DNA from 4 places in the Kitasatospora sp. NPDC091276 genome. Region 1 is predicted to be linked to each of the others. Evidence: riboswitches for the same ligand, from Rfam matches in the RefSeq annotation. Region 1 holds a riboswitch; each other region holds the start of a gene.

The links. A riboswitch is a leader RNA that binds a small molecule or an ion and turns the genes downstream of it on or off. The one in region 1 is predicted to bind cyclic di-AMP.
Region 2: linked by a shared signal. The riboswitch ahead of AB0O19_RS01150 (glycoside hydrolase family 16 protein) and the one ahead of AB0O19_RS20755 (M23 family metallopeptidase) in region 1 are both predicted to bind cyclic di-AMP.
Region 3: linked by a shared signal. The riboswitch ahead of AB0O19_RS12070 (transglycosylase family protein) and the one ahead of AB0O19_RS20755 (M23 family metallopeptidase) in region 1 are both predicted to bind cyclic di-AMP.
Region 4: linked by a shared signal. The riboswitch ahead of AB0O19_RS19150 (LysM peptidoglycan-binding domain-containing M23 family metallopeptidase) and the one ahead of AB0O19_RS20755 (M23 family metallopeptidase) in region 1 are both predicted to bind cyclic di-AMP.

What each region holds. Positions count from the first base shown of each region.
Region 1 covers NZ_JBFBFU010000015.1:171,051-175,369, forward strand. Annotated here, with positions in the region: gene AB0O19_RS20745 (TetR-like C-terminal domain-containing protein) at 139-708, opposite strand; gene AB0O19_RS20750 (alpha/beta hydrolase) at 784-1,611, opposite strand; cyclic di-AMP (ydaO/yuaA leader) riboswitch at 1,957-2,115, shown strand; gene AB0O19_RS20755 (M23 family metallopeptidase) at 2,128-2,961, shown strand; gene AB0O19_RS20760 (hypothetical protein) at 3,022-4,002, opposite strand; gene AB0O19_RS20765 (GNAT family protein) at 4,045-4,319, shown strand, end outside.
Region 2 covers NZ_JBFBFU010000001.1:263,614-267,932, forward strand. Annotated here, with positions in the region: gene AB0O19_RS01145 (lipase) at 1-1,229, shown strand, start outside; cyclic di-AMP (ydaO/yuaA leader) riboswitch at 1,495-1,661, shown strand; gene AB0O19_RS01150 (glycoside hydrolase family 16 protein) at 1,664-3,022, shown strand; gene AB0O19_RS01155 (hypothetical protein) at 3,042-3,647, opposite strand; gene AB0O19_RS01160 (IclR family transcriptional regulator) at 3,832-4,319, opposite strand, start outside.
Region 3 covers NZ_JBFBFU010000007.1:269,306-273,624, forward strand. Annotated here, with positions in the region: gene AB0O19_RS12060 (SDR family NAD(P)-dependent oxidoreductase) at 1-401, opposite strand, end outside; gene AB0O19_RS12065 (cytochrome P450) at 677-1,972, shown strand; cyclic di-AMP (ydaO/yuaA leader) riboswitch at 2,183-2,350, shown strand; gene AB0O19_RS12070 (transglycosylase family protein) at 2,356-3,273, shown strand; gene eno (phosphopyruvate hydratase) at 3,541-4,319, shown strand, end outside.
Region 4 covers NZ_JBFBFU010000014.1:35,280-39,598, reverse strand. Annotated here, with positions in the region: gene AB0O19_RS19155 (DUF2470 domain-containing protein) at 1-489, shown strand, start outside; gene AB0O19_RS19150 (LysM peptidoglycan-binding domain-containing M23 family metallopeptidase) at 769-1,728, opposite strand; cyclic di-AMP (ydaO/yuaA leader) riboswitch at 1,731-1,913, opposite strand; gene AB0O19_RS19145 (MFS transporter) at 2,226-3,758, shown strand; gene purB (adenylosuccinate lyase) at 3,766-4,319, opposite strand, start outside.

The sequences.
Region 1 (4,319 bases):
CCCAGGCCCGCTGCCTGCCCGCCGCACGGGAAGTCGGCGGGTCCGACTTCCCGCGCACGCCTCACCCGGTGCGCCGGCCGTTCCGTCGTCGGGGGAGACCGGGCGGGTCGTGCCGCGGCCGGTGCGGTGGCCGGCGTCTCAGGGGGTGGGCCAGGTGCGGAGCCCGGTGGTGAGGAGGGTGATGAGGCGGCTCTGGGTGGTGGCCAGGTCTTCGGCGAGCTGGAAGCCGCCGCCGATGGAGAGGGAGGCGAAGCCGTGGGCGACGGAGCGGACGGTACGGGCGGCGTGGATCGCCTCCGCGCCGTCGAGGCCGTACTCCCGCAGGACGGCGATGATCACCCCGACGAGCCGGCCGGCCGCGCGGGTGAGGTCGTCGTCCGGCTGCGGGGCCTGCGGGAGGGCGTTGTAGCGGTGCGGGTACTCGGTGGCGTACGCGTGGTAGGCGCGCAGGACGGTGTCGACGGCGTCGTCGCCGCTGCGGCCGACGGCGGCCTCGGCGAGCCGGTCGGCGAGTTCCTCGGTGACCCGGACGGCGATGAGCCGCCGCAGTTCGGCGAGGCCGCCGCTGACGTGCTTGTACAGCGACGGGGTGGCGACCCCGGCCCGGGCGGCGACGGCGGCCAGGGTGAGGGCGTCGGCGCCCTGCTCGTCGATGAGGGCGATGGCGTGGTCGACGACCTGCTCGGGGGTGAGTCCTACTCGGGGCATGGTGTGGGCTCTCCGTCGGTGGAAGGCGTACGTGGCGGGGCGTGGCGTGGCGTGGCTGACGTGGGCGGGCGGGGCTCAGGCGAGGTCGGCGAGGAAGGGCAGCAGGGCGCCGGCGGTGGCCTGCGGGTTGTCGGCCATCGGGTAGTGCCCGGATCCGTCGATCATGACCTTCCGCGCGTTGAGCGCGGCGGCCTGCCGGTCGGCGACGGCTTCCGGCTCGGGGAAGTCGGGGTCCTTGCTGCCCATGATGACGAGCGAGGGGCAGCGCACGGCCGCGGTCCAGCCGACGGGCGCGGAGTCCCCGCTGACGTGTCCGCGGGTGGCGGTCTTGCGGCCGGGGGTGCGCATGGCGGCGACGAGTCCGGCCACGTACGGGTCGAAGTCGGCGGGCTTGGCGCCCGGGTAGGCCAGCTTGCGCTGGTAGAGGCCCCAGAAGGCGGGCGAGTGGACGGTCAGGAAGCCCATGACGCGGAGGGCGCCGCGCATGAGGGCGCCGGGCGGGGGGTTCTCGACGAAGGCGTCGATCAGGGCGATGCCGGCGACCCGCTCGGGGGCGTCGCCGGCGGCCTTGACGACCGTCGCGCCGGTGTAGGAGTTGCCGACCAGGACGGCGCGGTCGATGCCGAGGTGGTCGAGCAGGGCGAGGACGTCGGTGGCGATGGCGGCGGGGGAGTAGTCGTCCCAGATGATCGAGGATTCCCCGAAGCCGCGCAGGTCCATGGTGACGACCCGGCGGCCGGCGGCGGCCAGCAGCGGGCGGAGGTGCCGGTAGGCGGCGCGGGTGTCGAGCATTCCGGGGAGCAGCACGACGGGGGCGCCGTCGCCCTGTCGGGTGTCGTCGTAGGCGAGGCGGCCGCCGGTGACGTCGAGGTACTGGGTGGTGGGGGCGCTGGTGGCGTTCACGGTGGGCCTCCGGAGGGTTGCCGGTGCGGGGCTTCGGCGCTGCCGCCGATAGCCTTAAAGCTAAGGCTAATAGCCTTAGCCGTCAAGCCCTCGCGCCCTGCGGAGCGGGGGAGGTCGGCGGGGAGTGCGCGGATGAAGGGTCGTTCGTTGACGTTCGATCACGTGAGGTGGCGTCAACGGCGCTCAAGGGGGTGCAGGGGTGCCCAAGGGGAACAAAACGCCCGTCGTGCCCCGGAGTGCCCCGCCCGTCTCCGGTCGTCCCGGGCGAACGGCTTGGAATCAGGGCCTCCTAGGATTAACGTTTGATAACGCAGCGCGGTCGTCAACGCCGTACCCAGACGGCACCGTGCGCCGTCGCCTAATCCCGCCGACCGGCCTCCGGGCAGGTCAGGGAGCCGGGGAACCACGTTCCTTGGGGTGAATCGGCGGGGCTCCGGCCCGGCCGTAGGAGACCTTCCTGCTCCGAACCCGTCAGCTAACCCGGTAGGCGCGAAGGAAGGAAAGGAGCGCGCCTCCGTGGCGTCGACGCACACTCCGGCACACCCGGCCGGCCTTGCAGCAGGTACCCGGCTCCTCGACCACCCCGGCCCGGACGGCTCCGAGTACGCGGGCCCGGAGGCCGAGACCAACCGGCACCGGATGCCGCGTCAGGTCCGTGGGGCCTCCCCGCTGCTCGGCGTCACCGCCGTCGCCGCCACCCTGGGCGCCACCGGCTTCGCCTCCGCCACCCCGGCCGCCGCCCCCGCCATCGAGACCCCGGACGAGACCCCGGTCGCCCTCTCCGCCGACCCCGGCCTCGCGCTCGCCGCCCGCATCCAGCTGCAGGCCGACAGCCAGCGCACCGCCGCCGAGGAGGACGCCCGCGTCCAGGCCGCGAAGGAGGCGGAGGCCAAGGCCGCCGCCAAGGAGGCCGAGGCCAAGCGGGCCGCCGAGGAGGCCGAGCGGGCCAAGGCCGCCGCCCTCACCCTGCCGGTGCGCGACTACCACCTCACCGCCCACTACGGCCAGAGCGCCCGCTACTGGGCCCACCTGCACACCGGCCTGGACTTCGCCGCCGACACCGGCACCCCCGTCTACGCGGTCGGCCAGGGCACCATCACCTCGGCCGGCTGGTCCGGCTCGTACGGCTACCGGATCGTCGAGACCCTGCCCGACGGCACCGAGATCTGGTACTGCCACCTCTCCTCGATCATCAAGGGCTCCGGCAAGGTCGGCTCCGGCCAGCAGATCGGCAAGGTCGGCGCCACCGGCAACGTCACCGGCGCGCACCTGCACGTGGAGGTCCGCCCCGGTGGCGGCGCCCCCGTCGACCCGGAGACCTGGTTCCAGCAGCGCGGCCTCAACCCCTGACGCACCCGCGAAGCCCCGGCCGCCGGAACCAGAAGGCACCGCGGCCGGGGCTTCGCCGCGTCACTCCTGCGCCGGGTCCGCCGACTCCGCCGGGTGCGCCGGCTCCGCCGGGTGCGCGTCGAACTCCTCCTGCGCCGGGCCCGCCAGCCCCTCCAGGCGGGCGTCGAACTCCTCCTGCGCCAGCCCGGCCAGGTACGCGTCGATCTCCTCCTGCCCCGGCTCCGGCGCGAGGTCCGGGAACTCCTCCACCAGCAGTCGCGGCAGCCCGGGCACCGTCCACTCCCCGTACAGGTCGAGCGCGGCCTCCACCGCCGCCTCCTCGAACGCCCCGAAGTCCCCGGCCAGTTCGTCCGGCATCGGCCGGCCCAGCGCGGTCAGCTCGGCCAGGTTGCGGTAGCTGCGCCGCATCAGGCCCTGCTCCAGCAGCCGGCGCGCGCCGTCGGTGGCCATGCCGACCGAGATCACCCGGGTCGGGCTCCAGCCCTGCTCGTCCACCTCGTCCAGCCAGCCGGTCTGCGCCAGTGCGGCGAACACGGCCAGCCGCTCCTCCTGCGCCAGCTCCCGGAAGCCGGTCAGCCACTCCCGCACCGCCTCCGGATCCGCGACGTCCGCCCCGTACGCGTGCAGCAGCAGCGCGTACAGCCGGGGCCAGGTCACCAGGTCGGCGCGGCGCAGCAGCCCGGCCGCGACCTCGCCCTGCCACTCGGCCTCGGCGTGCAGCCGCTCCTGGCGCTTGGCGTTGAGCCGCTTGGCGGCCCGCTGGTGGTCGGTCAGCAGCCGGACGGCGGCGCCGTACGCCAGCGGGTCCGCCTCCGGTTCGGGTTGGACGTACAGGTAGAGCCGCTCGTACAGCAGGTGCTCCACCGCGTTCGAGGTCAGTTCGGGCCAGCCGTCGTGCATCCTGCCCTCGCCCAGCTCCAGCAGGGCCAGCACCGCGCGCAGCGGCGCTTCGGCCACCGGGGCGCGGTCCTCTTCCGCCGCCCAGGCGAGCAGGTCGGAGGCCCTGGTACGCGGGGCGAGCCGCAGGTCTTCGTCGTTCATAGCTCGAACGGTAACCGCTGGCCGGGAGTAGGGTCGGCTGCCATGGTCCCCGTACGACTCACCGGCCCCCGGCTGGCCATCCGCGAGTATCACCACACCGTCGGCGACGTGGACGCGCTGTACGGGCTGTTCAGCGACCCGGAGGTCACCCGCTACCTCCCCTTCGAGCCGCGCGACCGTGAAACCTGCGCCGACCAGATCGAGCTCTACCTGGAGGAGGCGATGGCGCCGGAACGGGACACCTACCGGCTGGCCGTCACCCGGCGCGACGACGCCGAGGACCCGGTGGACGCCGTGCCGATCGCCCACGCCTCCCT
Region 2 (4,319 bases), on a different contig from region 1:
CCACTCCCGCCCAGGCCACCGTCGCCCAGACCGCCACTGCCCAGACCGCCGCCGAGGCGGCCACCGCCCCGCTCGCCCTCGAAGCCGCCTTCCCCGCCCCCGGCAACGGCTGGGCCAAGGTCGAGCGCTACCTCGACACCACCCCCGGCTTCCGCACCGAGCAGTACCCGGCCGACGGCCGCGGCGACCAGGACGGCGCCCGCCGGACGTACTTCGGCGGCACCGGCCAGCCCTCCTCCAGCCGCTTCCTGCTGTACTCGGCGACCGGCTGGGACACCGGCAGCCGTCCGACCCCCGTGCTGCTGGTCCACGGCGCCAACGACAACGCCGACCGCGCCTGGGCGAACCCGGGGGAGAGCGGCACCTGCGGTGCCTCCGCCTGCCCGTCCACCGGCCTCGCCCAGTACCTCGCCGGCACCGGCCACCGGGTGTTCGCCATCGGCTTCGCCCACAAGCAGGGCGACAACCTGCTCCAGGCGCAGGCCGTCGGCGACGCCGTCGCGCTGATCCGGGCCCGCCTCGGCGTCCCCCAGGTGGACGTGGTGGCCTGGAGCAAGGGCGAGGTCGCCGCCCGGGCGTACGTGTCCTCGGTGCGCCCGTCCTGGGGGCGGGCCTACGCGGGCGACGTGCGCCGCCTGATCACCCTCGGGGGCCCGAACGGCGGGCTCGACTACGTGTACGCGCACGGCTGGTCGTTCGACCTCGCGAGCTGGCCGGCCTGCGGCGGCACCGCCAACGCGCCGTCCCCGCACCTCTACATGACCTGCTACGGCACCTACACGGCGCAGCCCTGCCTCGGCGTGCTGCCCACCGGCGGTTACGACTGCTACCCGGGCCAGCGCCAGCTGCTCGCCCGCTGGGACGGCCGGTACGGGGTGGACGGCACCGCCCAGGACTGGTGGACCACCTACTACGGCGGCCAGGGCTTCTACACCTCCGGCCAGGGCATCCAGGCGGCGATCGACGCCGGTTCGCTGATCGCGCCGCTGCAACAGGCGGGCGTCCCCGCGTCGGTGCGCACCTATCTGCTCGCGGGCGGGTCCGCCGACATCCCGGGCGTGCTCAACGAGAACCGGGGGCCCAGCGACGGCATCGTGTTCACCGCGAGCGCCCTGGACACCACCGGCATCGCGACGATCGGCGGCACCCGGCTGCTCACCGGCCTCAACCACCTGGAACTCGCCTGGGCGCCGGAGGCCGAGAGCCAGGTCGACAACTGGCTCGCTTGACCCGTGGACCCGTGGACCCGTGGACCCGTGACCCGTGGACCCGTGACCCGTCGATTCGCCGATCCGTCGTTCGGCAGCTCGACGGCTCCGCTGATCCGTCCCAACTGATCCACCACGCAGCGTCGTTGATCGACACCACTGTGACCTGTGCGACAACCGGCCCGGGCAGGTTGTCCGTTCACGGACGGCCCGCCTAGCCTGCAACCGTCGTCCGCCCTCGCGGACCCCCGCCGCCGGGACGCCGAGTCCTGTCCACCCGCCGGCCGGCAACCGAGCACCACAGCGGACGGGAGCGGGGGAACCAAGGTCAGCGCCCGGCCCGTACGCTCCCGCGTGCGGGCCGTGGCTAGGGGTGAAGCCGCTTCCACCGGCGGCCGGGCTGCCTCAGCCCGAATCCGACAGCTCACCTCGCAGGCGTCGCAGAGGACACTGCCATGCACCAGCCTGCCCGGCGCCGCGCGCCGCGCCACGCCCGCCCCTCCCACCGGGGCCGCAACGCCACCCTCGCCGTCACCGGAGCGCTCGCCGTCACCGGCGCCGGACTGCTCGGCCTGCCGGCCGTCTCCGGCGCCCAGGCCGCCACCGCCCCGACCGTCACCCAGGACCGGCTCGCCCCGGCGACCATGGTCGCCAACCAGGCCGCCACCGCCTCGCTGACCCTCCACTCCTCGGCCTGCTTCACCGCGAAGACCGTCGGCGTGGGCGTCCGGAACGCGGGCGGTGCGAACCTCGACTTCCCGGGCAACGCCTCCAACGTGCAGATCTGCCCGAGCGGCCTGTCCTTCACCAGCGGCGCACGCGCCCTGCCGGCCGGGACGTACACCCAGTTCGGCTTCTGGCAGGACCTCGGCGGGGCCTGGCACAACCTGGCCTCGCAGCAGCTGGTGGTCTCCAGCACTCCGGCGCCGACTCCGCCCCCGACCCCGGCGCCCACCACGAAGCCGACTCCCGCCCCGACCCCGACGGCGACCCCGACCCCCACCGCGACGGCGACCCCCACCGCGAAGCCGACCCCGACGAGTAGCCCGAGTAGCCCGAGCAGCCCGAGCATCCCGAGCCCGAGCGCCACCGCCAGCCCGTCGGCCGGCACCCCCGCATCCCCGGTCGCCGGCAAGTCGCTGACCTGGTCCGACGAGTTCAACGGCCCGATCAGCTGGGGCTCGCGCTGGGTCGGCGACAAGAGCACCGCGTACAAGTACGGCAACCACAACCCGGACGACAACAAGCTCGACCTGCTGAACAAGAACAACGTCAGCGTCGCGAACGGGGTTGCCACCTTCACCGCCGCGCCCGGCACCACCACGCTGGAGAACGGCAAGCAGGCCTGGAACACCGGCTTCCTGACCACCGAGGGCTCCAGCGAGGGCTTCCAGGTCAGGACCGGCGACTACGCCGAGACCCGGGTCAAGCTGCCGTCCGGCTCCGGCGCCTGGCCGGCCTTCTGGACCTGGAAGAACGGCAACGGGGAGGTCGACTCCTTCGAGTACCACCCCGACAACCCGAACCTGCTGGAGCTGACCAACCACGTCAACCCCGGCAACCCCAAGTACTACACCGACGCCGGCGCCGTCGCGAAAGACCAGTGGGTGACCATCGGCACCTATTACGGCGCCACCTCGGTGGACTGGTACGTCAACGGCGCCAAGGTGTTCTCGGACGGCAAGGGTGTCGGCGCCAACTGGTCGGCGTACCTGATCCTCAACCTGTCGGTCGGCGCGGGGAAGTACCACCCGGCGCCGCAGGGCACCGCCCCGATCACCTTCGCCGCCGACTACGTCCGCGTGTACCGGTAGGGCCTTCGGGGCTTCCGGGTCAGGAACCGGGAGCCGTCTCGACCACCGTGATGTCGAACGGCTGCCGGTTGTTCCCCTCGTCCGGGTCGTCCGCGCCGCGCACCGCGACCGAGCCGCCGGTGAGCTTGCCGATCCGCAGGTCCGGGGAGAGGCGCACCGGCACCAGCGCGGTCGCGCTGCGCAGCGGGGGCAGTCCGGCCGGGAAGGCACAGCGCACCTGCCGGCCGTTGAGCCGCACCTCGCAGTCCTCGGGGAAGTACGGGCCCTCCGGGGAGACCCCGGGAGGCAGCGTCACCAGCACGGTGAACGGTGCGGCGGTGGTGTCCGGGCCTCGGTTGGCGATGAAGGCGTGGACGGTGGTGGTGCCGCCGGGCGGGGCGGCGTCCGGGTCGAGCCGGACCATCTCCAGATCGGAGCGGGACGCCGTGGTGGCTGCCGTGTCCACCGCCGGCCGGGGATCGGGCCGCCGCAGCGCCCAGGACGGGCCGGCGGTAAGCGTCGCCACCGAACAGCCGGCCGCCATCGCGGCGACGAGCGAGGCCGCGCGGAATCCGCAGAGCCTGCTGGCCTGCCCGGACCTGCCCTGCCCGGACCCGCCCCGCATTGTCGAACGCCTGTACGTCATCGTCGTCCACCCTGTCCCGGGGCCCCGGCCGCCCGCGCCGTTGCGGGCCGCGTCCGCACCAGGGTGGCGGAGCCTGCGCCGGGGGCCGGTACAACCCGCTCGGCGTCCGCCCGAACGGGGGAGCGCACGTGCGGGAAGTCGATCCGGTCGACTTCCCGTACGTGAAGCGGGCAGTGACGATGGGTCAGGGGGCGAGGACCTGCCCCAGCCGGGTCGCGATGTGGTGCATCACCGGCACCAGCGAGGACGTGCCGGCCTGCTCCTCCAGGGCCCGGATGCGGGCCTCCGGGCCGGACACCGACAGGGCGGTGGGCGTCGGCGCGCCCGGTACGGCGAGCGCGATGCAGCGGACGCCGATCTCCTGCTCCTGGTCGTCGACCACGTAGCCGCGCTCGCGCGCCTCGGCGAGCTGGTGCAGCAGTTCCTGCGGGTCGGTGACGGTGTACTCGGTGTGCGCGGGCAGCGGGTTGGGGCCCAGGACGGCGCGCGCCTCGTCCTCGGGGAGCTGGGCCAGCAGCGCCTTGCCGACGCCCGTGCAGTGCGGCTGCACCCGTCGGCCGACCTCGGTGAACATCCGCATCGAGCGCCGCGACTGCACCTGCCCGACGTACACCACCTCGCCGCCCTCCAGCACCGCCAGGTTGGCGGTCTCGCCGGTGGCCTCCATGAGTT
Region 3 (4,319 bases), on a different contig from region 1:
ATCGGCCGCCGCTGCCGGGGGACGACTTCGCCGATGGCCTCGCCGACGAGGGCGAGGAGTTCGGCGAGGCGTTCGAGGTCGAGGCGGGCGGGCAGTTCGGCGAGCGAGACGATCCGCTCGCCGTCGGGGCCGGCGACGCAGAACAGGTCGATGGGGCCGAGGTGCTTCTCGGCGGTGTCGACGAGGGCGGCGACGTCGCTGGGGCGGCGGATGTCGCCGCCGACGCCGACGACGGGGCAGCCCGGCCGGTCGAGTTCGGTGGCGAGGTCCTCGGCGACGCCCGCACGCTGGTCGGCGATCAGCACTCCGGCGGCGCCGGCGGCGGCGAACCGGCGGGCGAGCTCGGCTCCCGATCCGCCGTCGAGTACCGCGATGACGACGACTGCCCCGCTGACCCGCATGGTCTGCTCCTCCCTGTGGGCGACACCGCACCGGCGCCCACGATTTCTGCGGAGGATCGTAGGCAGGTCCTGACCCTCCGCAACAGGGATTACCCCTCAGGTGACCAGGGTCACGCCCGCCACCCGGCCAAGAGCTGTCCAAGAGCTGTCCACGGACCGTCCACGGGGCGTCCACGGAGCGTTGGCGGGCCGTCCGCCGGGTGTCGACGATCCGGCCCCGCCGGTCGCGTCCGCCGGAGGCGGTGCGGCCCCGACCCACCGGATACGGTCGACGCATGCCAGTGCAGCCCGATCCCGCCGCCCCGCAGCTCTTCACCTGGGAGTTCGCCACCGATCCGTACCCCGCCTACGCCTGGTTGCGCGAGCACGCCCCGGTGCACCGCACGACGCTGCCGAGCGGGGTGGAGGCCTGGCTGGTGACCCGCTACGCGGACGCGCGGCAGGCGCTGGCGGACGGCCGGCTGTCGAAGAACCCGGCGCACCACAGCGAGCAGGCGCACCGCACCGGGCGGGTGGGAATTCCGGGGGAGCGCCAGGCGGACTTGATGACGCATCTGCTGAACATCGACCCGCCGGACCACACCCGGCTGCGCCGGCTGGTGTCGAAGGCGTTCACGCCGCGCCGGGTGGCGGAGTTCGAGCCGCGGGTGCAGCAGCTCACGGACCGGCTGATCGACGGCTTCGCGCAGCGCGGTTCGGCGGACCTGATCCACGAGTTCGCGTTCCCGCTCCCCATCTACGCGATCTGCGACCTGCTGGGCGTGCCGGCCGAGGACCAGGACGACTTCCGGGACTGGGCCGGGATGATGATCCGGCACGGCGGCGGCCAACGCGGAGGCGTGGGGCGGGCGGTGAAGCGGATGCGGGCGTACCTGCTGGAGCTGATCCACCGCAAGCGGGCGGATCCGGGTGATGACTTGATCTCGGGCCTGATCCGGGCGAGCGACCACGGCGAGCACCTGAACGAGAACGAGGCCGCCGCGATGGCGTTCATCCTCCTGTTCGCGGGGTTCGAGACGACCGTCAACCTGATCGGCAACGGCACGTACGCGCTGCTGCGCAACCCGGAGCAGCGCAGGCTGCTGCAGGAGTCGGTGGTGCGCGGCGAGACGGCGCTGCTGGAGACCGGGATCGAGGAACTCCTGCGCTACGACGGGCCGGTGGAGATGGCGACGTGGCGTTTCGCGACGCGGCCGCTGTCGATCGGCGGGGTGGACATCCCGGTGGGTGATCCGGTGCTGGTGGTGCTGGCCGCGGCGGATCGCGATCCGGCCAGGTTCGCGGACGAGAACACCCTGGACCTGGCCCGCACGGACAATCCGCACCTGGGTTTCGGCCACGGGATCCACTACTGCATCGGCGCCCCGCTGGCCCGCCTGGAGGGGCGGAGCGCACTGGCCACGCTGCTTTCCCGGCTGCCGGACCTGCGGCTCGCGGAAAACCCGGAGAACCTGCGCTGGAGGGGCGGCCTGATCATGCGTGGCCTGCGGGAACTCCCGGTCGAATTCACTCCGGAGACCCGCTCTCCGCACGCGCCGCCGGTCACGCCGACCGACGCCCCGACACGCTGACGGCATGTCTCCGGAGGCCCGTGGAGCCAGGTCTGAACCCGCATTAATCCGGACATACCGCCGCCGTTGGTAGGCGATTGACCACGCGCCGTAATTTGTGTGTGATGTCGGTGATATGAGCTTGTTATTGGTCTGATGATCTGTCTACTCTCCCTGGAGTTCGCAGCTGCGGACCTCGTGCGCGGAACGCCGAATCCTGCCCGCCGCGTCACGGGAAACCGACCAGACCCTGGGCAGGGGCGGGGGAACCAGGTTTGTTGCCGTTCCCCGACGGCTTGGGGTGAAGCCGCCCGAGCGGAATCGTTTCCGCTTTCGGCGGCCGGGCCACCTCCCGGTCCGAACCCGACAGCTCACCTCGCAGGCGTGCGGAGAGGGACCTCTTCATGCTGTTCGTTGGAACCGGCCGCCACCGCCGTCGCACCCAGACCGAGAAGGCCATCGCCGTCGCCGGTGTGGCCGGCGTCGGACTCGCGATGCCGCTCCTCACCGCCACCGGCGCCTCCGCCGCCCCGGCCTCCACCTGGGACGCCGTCGCCCAGTGCGAGAGCGGCGGCAACTGGAGCATCAACACCGGCAACGGCTTCTCCGGCGGCCTGCAGTTCACGCCCAGCACCTGGAAGGCGTACGGCGGCACCTCCTACGCCCCGCAGGCCAACCAGGCCAGCAAGGCGCAGCAGATCTCGGTCGCCGAGAAGGTGCTGGCCTCGCAGGGCCCGGGCGCCTGGCCGGTCTGCTCCCAGAAGGCGGGCCTGAGCAAGGGCGGCGCCCCGGCCTCCGTGGACACCTCCACGGACGCCAAGCCCGCCAAGCAGTCCGCCGCCAAGCCGACCCAGCAGGCGCAGGCCCCGAAGCCCGCCCAGCAGCCGGTCAAGCAGGCCGCCCCGAAGCCGGCCGCCCAGCAGCCCGTCCAGCAGGCCCCGCAGCAGACGCAGCCGCAGACCCAGGGCTTCTCCGGCAAGGCCGGCTGGGACGCCGACGCGAAGGTGTACTGGTACCAGAACAACGGCGCCTGGTACTGGACCAGCCACCAGAGCGTCTACCAGCAGTACGCGGGCCAGCCCGCCGCCCAGCCGCAGTACGCGCCCCGCGCCGCGCAGCCCGCGCAGTCCGCCCCGGCCGCGCAGCCCGCCGCCGCGCAGGGCGGTCACGACTACACCGTCCGGGCCGGCGACACGCTGTCGACGATCGCCGCCGCCCAGGGCGTGTCCGGCGGCTGGCAGTCGGTGTACGACGGCAACCGCGGCACCGTCGGCGGCAACCCCAACCTGATCATGCCCGGCCAGGTGCTGCACCTCGGCTGAGCGGCCCGGGCCCTGAACGGCCCGCGCCCTGCGGGCGAAGGGGGACGGGACCCGTCCCCCTTCGCCCGCATTCCCCCGTATTCGCCCGCTTCGATCGGGCAAGCAGGTGAACTACCGGTGGGTAGCCGGGCCACACGCTGAGACGGGACCGAGGCCAGCGCGGCCCCGGGGGCCGGGGCGGTTAGGCTCTGGTCGTAACGACTCCGCAATCGTCCCGCCGGCAGCACCCAACGTCAGCCGGACCCTGCTTCCGCAAGGAGATGCCTCGTGCCGTCCATCGATGTCGTCGTAGCCCGTGAGATCCTCGACTCGCGTGGCAACCCCACGGTCGAGGTCGAGGTCGGCCTCGACGACGGCAGCACCGGCCGTGCCGCTGTCCCGTCGGGTGCCTCCACCGGCGCCTTCGAGGCGCTCGAGCTGCGCGACGGTGACAAGAACCGCTACTTCGGCAAGGGCGTGGAGAAGGCCGTCCTGGCCGTCATCGAGCAGATCGGCCCGGAGCTGGTCGGCTACGACGCCACCGAGCAGCGCCTGATCGACCAGGCCATGCTCGACCTGGACGCCACCCCGGACAAGTCCTCGCTCGGCGCCAACGCGATCCTGGGCGTCTCGCTGGCCGTGGCGCACGCCGCCTCCGAGGCCAGCGACCTGCCGCTGTTCCGCTACCTGGGCGGCCCGAACGCGCACGTGCTGCCCGTTCCGATGATGAACATCCTCAACGGCGGTTCGCACGCGGACTCCAACGTCGACATCCAGGAGTTCATGATCGCCCCGATCGGCGCGGAGTCCTTCTCCGAGGCCGTCCGCTGGGGCGTCGAGGTCTACCACACCCTCAAGGGCGTGCTGAAGGAGCGCGGCCTGTCCACCGGCCTCGGCGACGAGGGCGGCTTCGCGCCGAACCTGGACAGCAACCGCGAGGCCCTGGACCTCATCACCGAGGCCATCCAGAAGGCCGGCTACGTGCCCGGCCGTGACATCGCGCTCGCCCTGGACGTCGCCGCGTCCGAGTTCTACGAGGACGGCGCCTACCAGTTCGAGGGCAAGGC
Region 4 (4,319 bases), on a different contig from region 1:
GTCACCGACATCTCCCCCGTCGCCGTCCGCGACCGGATCCGCGCCCGCCTCACCCTGGCCGGCCGACTACACCTGGCCCACCTCGCCGACGACGGCCTCAGCGTCCACCTGCGCGTGGACGTCGCCCACGCCGTCCTCGCCACCCCGTACGGCACCGGCGCGCTCACCGCCGGCGACCTCGCCCTCGCCGCGCCCGACCCGCTGGCCCGCTACGAGGCCGCCATGCTCACCCACCTCGCCGACGACCACGCCGACGCCCTCGCCGTCCTCACCCGGCTGCTCGACCCGGACCTGCTCGCCCAGCACCCGGAGGTCCGCCCGCTCGCCCTGGACCGCCACGGCCTGGTCCTGCGCCTGGACCACCCGCACGGCCACCGCGACGTCCGCCTGGTCTTCCCCGAACCGGCCGCCGACACCGAGGACTTCGGGCAGCGGATGCACGAGCTGCTGACCGCCGCCCAGCACGGGCTGCCCGCCCACCGGCTCTGAACCGGCCCACCAGCCCACATATCTGACACATCGTCAATTCGCCTTGGGGGCACCCACCAAGGCCCGGAAACGACAGCGGCCGGCCCGGCTCGCGAGAGAAGTCTCGCGAGCCGGGCCGGCCTGGGCGTGTCCCGCGCCCATGTCCACTGCTGCGGCGATCACCCGGTCGAGCGGTCACCCGACATGACCATCCCGGGCGGTCGATTCGCCCCGTAGCAGCGGTGGTTCCTCATCCGGCACATCCGGCAGATCCGGTACATCCGGTACATCCGGTACGGGTCAGAGCGCGACGCCGTGGGCCCGCAGGTAGGCGACCGGGTTGATGTCCGAGCCGTACTCCGAGCCGTTGCGGATCTCGAAGTGCAGGTGCGGGCCGGTCACGTTGCCGGTCGCGCCGGAGAGGCCGATCTGCTGTCCGGCCTTGACGGCCTGACCGATCTTCACACCGATCGAGGAGAGGTGCGCGTACTCGGCGTAGTGGCCGTCGGCGAGCTTGATCTCGACCTCGTTGCCGTAGGCGCCGCCGTTGCCGGCCTTCACCACGACGCCGTTGCCGACGGCGCGCAGCGGGGTGCCGGTGGAGGCGACGAAGTCCTGGCCGGTGTGGTGGCCGGAGGCCCACATCGAGCCGGCCACGCCGTAGGCGGTGCCCAGCTTCGGGCTGGCCAGCGGGGCGACGAAGGCGGAGGCGGCGGCGACCGGGACGGTGCTGACCGTGGCGGACGGCGCGGCGGTCTGCAGCTGGGTCTGGAGCTGGGCGGACGGCTTGGCCGCCTCGGTCCGGACCTCCAGCTGGGCCTGCGGCTTGGCGGCGGTGGTGGCCGGCGCGGCGTCCTGGGCGGACGGCTGGGCGGGCTTCGCCGGGGCAGCGGGCTTGGCCGGGGCGGCCTGGCCGGCGATCACGAGCCGCTGACCGGGGAAGATCAGGTCCGGGTTGCCGCCGACGACCTCGCGGTTGTGGTCGTACAGCGCCTGCCAGCCGCCGTCGACGTGCTGGGCGTCGGCGATCCGGGACAGGGTGTCACCGCTGACGACGCGGTAGCTCTCCTGCGACGAGGCCTGGGCCTGGTCGGCGGGAGCGGCGGCCGGGGCGGCGGTGACCGCGGCGGCCGGCGCGGGGTGGGCCTGGGCGCTCATCGCGGTGACGAGCGGCAGGGCGAAGGAGACACCGGTGACGGCGGTGGCGATCCCGATGCGGGCGGCGCGGGGCAGGGCGATACGACGAGCCTGTGCAGGCATGGAATTTTCCTCTCCGACGCCTGCGAGGTGAGCTGTCGGGTTCGGGCTGGAGTTGCCCGGCCGCACATGCGGCTTCACCCCTAGCCGGCCCTGGATCCGGGTACGCGAAAGCGTGCCGTTTCCGGTCCGGCGACTTACCTGTGGGTCCCCCGCTCCTGCCGTACAGAGTTCGGTGCGAGCCACCGGGCAGCGGCAGGATTCGGCGTTCCACCCGGTGGATCCGTCCGGACTGGCCGGGCGGTCGCTGAACTAAAACCCATCCGTTCGGGTGAAGCAATGTCGATCACTTGAACCGCCGACAACCCCCCGAGCTGCGGTGACCCTCCGAATGATCGGCCGCACCGTACGTGCACAATCCATTCACCCGGCGCCACTGATCCACGACGCTGCGCCGATTCCGCCACCGCTGCGCACCCGCCCGCTCACGCACCGCGCACCCACCGACACGCCACCCGGTGACCCTTGTCACGTACGCCCCACGGGCGCAGGATCGGCCCGTGGCCACCTCCGAAGCAGGAACACTGCGCCTGGGCACCTCGCGGGGACGCTGGGTCCTCCTCGCGACGGTGCTCGGCTCCAGCATGGCGATGCTCGACGGCACCGTGGTGAACGTCGCGCTGCCCCGCATCGGCACCGATCTCGGCGCCTCCCTCGCGTCCCTGCAGTGGACGCTCAACGCCTACCTGCTCACCCTGGCCGGACTGATCCTGCTCGGCGGCGCGCTCGGCGACCGGTACGGCCGGCGCCGGGTCTTCCTGATCGGCGTGCTCTGGTTCGCCGCCGCCTCCGCGGCCTGCGCCGCCGCCCCCACCATCCACGTGCTGATCGCCGCCCGCGCCGTCCAGGGCATCGGCGGGGCGCTGCTCACCCCCGGTTCGCTCGCCATGCTGCAAGCCGTCTTCCACCCGGACGACCGCTCGGCGGCGGTCGGCCTGTGGTCGGGCCTCGGCGGGGTGTCGGCCGCGGTCGGCCCCTTCCTCGGCGGCTGGCTGGTGGACGGCCCCGGCTGGCGGTGGATCTTCCTGCTGAACCTTCCGCTCGCGGCCGCCGTGGTCGCGGTCACCTCCCGGTTCGTCCCCGAGAGCCGGAACGAGAGCGCCGTCGGCCGCTTCGACGTCCCCGGCGCGCTGCTCGCCGCGCTCGCCCTCGGCGCGATCACCTACGCGCTGACCGCCGCCGGGGAGGGCCTGTCCCCCGCGGTCTGGCTCACCGGCGCGATCGGCCTGCTGCTCGGCGCGGCCTTCATCGCGGTCGAGCGCCGCGCCGCCGAGCCGATGCTGCCGCTCGGCCTCTTCTCCTCCCGGCTGTTCACCGCCGTCAACCTGGTCACCCTCTGCGTCTACGCGGCGTTCAGCGGGGTGTTCTTCCTGCTGGTGGTGCAGTTGCAGATCGTCTCCGGCTTCTCCCCGCTGGTCTCCGGCCTCGCCCTGGTCCCGATCACCGTGCTGATGCTGACCCTGTCGGCACGCGCCGGGCGGCTGGGCAAGCGGATCGGCCCCCGGATCCCGCTCACCGTCGGTCCGCTGCTGTGCGCCGCCGGGGTGCTGCTGATGCTGCGCACCGGCCCCGGCTCCTCCTACTGGGCGGACGTGCTGCCCGCCGTCACGGTGCTGGGCTGCGGGATGACCCTGCTGGTCGCGCCGCTGACGGCGACGGTGCTGGCCGCCGTCGAGGTCCGGCACGCGGGCATCGCCAGCGGCGTCAACAACGCCGCCGCCCGCGCGGCCGGGCTGCTCGCGGTCGCCGCGCTGCCCTCGCTCGCCGGGCTGAGCGGCGACGCCTACCGGGTGCCGTCCGCGGTGGACTCCGCCTTCCGCACCGCGATGCTGATCTGCGCCGGGCTGCTGGTCACCGGCGGGCTGACGGCCTTCGCCACCGTCCGCGGCAACGTGCTCGCGCCGGTGGACCGCCCGGTGGCCGAGCCGGACTGCGAGTGGGCCTGCGGCACCACCCCGCCGCTCGACCCGGGCCACGTCCACACGGACGAGGGCCCCGCCACCGGATCGGCGGCAGGGCCCTCAGCTGGCTGACGAATCGTCAGAGGATGTCACCGGGCGCGTACTTGGCGGCCTCCGGGTAGGCGGCGGCGACGGCATCCACCTGGCGGACCACCTCGGCGACCTGAGCACCGGCCGCACCGGTGAAGGAGAGCCGGTCGGCCAGCAGCGCGTCCAGCCCGGCCCGGTCCAGCGGGATCCGCTCGTCGGCGGCCAGCCGGTCCAGCAGCTCGTTCTCGCGGGCGCCCGCACGCATCGCCAGCGCGGAGGCGACGGCGTGCTCCTTGATGACCTCGTGCCCGGTCTCCCGGCCGACGCCCGCGCGCACCGCGCCCATCAGCACCTTGGTGGTGGCGAGGAACGGCAGGTAGCGGTCCAGCTCGGCCTCGATCACGGCGGGGAAGGCGCCGAACTCGTCGAGGACGGTCAGGAAGGTCTCCAGCAGGCCGTCGAAGGCGAAGAAGGCGTCCGGCAGCGCGACCCGGCGCACCACCGAGCAGGAGACGTCACCCTCGTTCCACTGGTCGCCGGCCAGCTCGCCGGTCATCGAGGCGTAGCCGCGCAGGATGACGGCCAGGCCGTTGACGCGCTCGC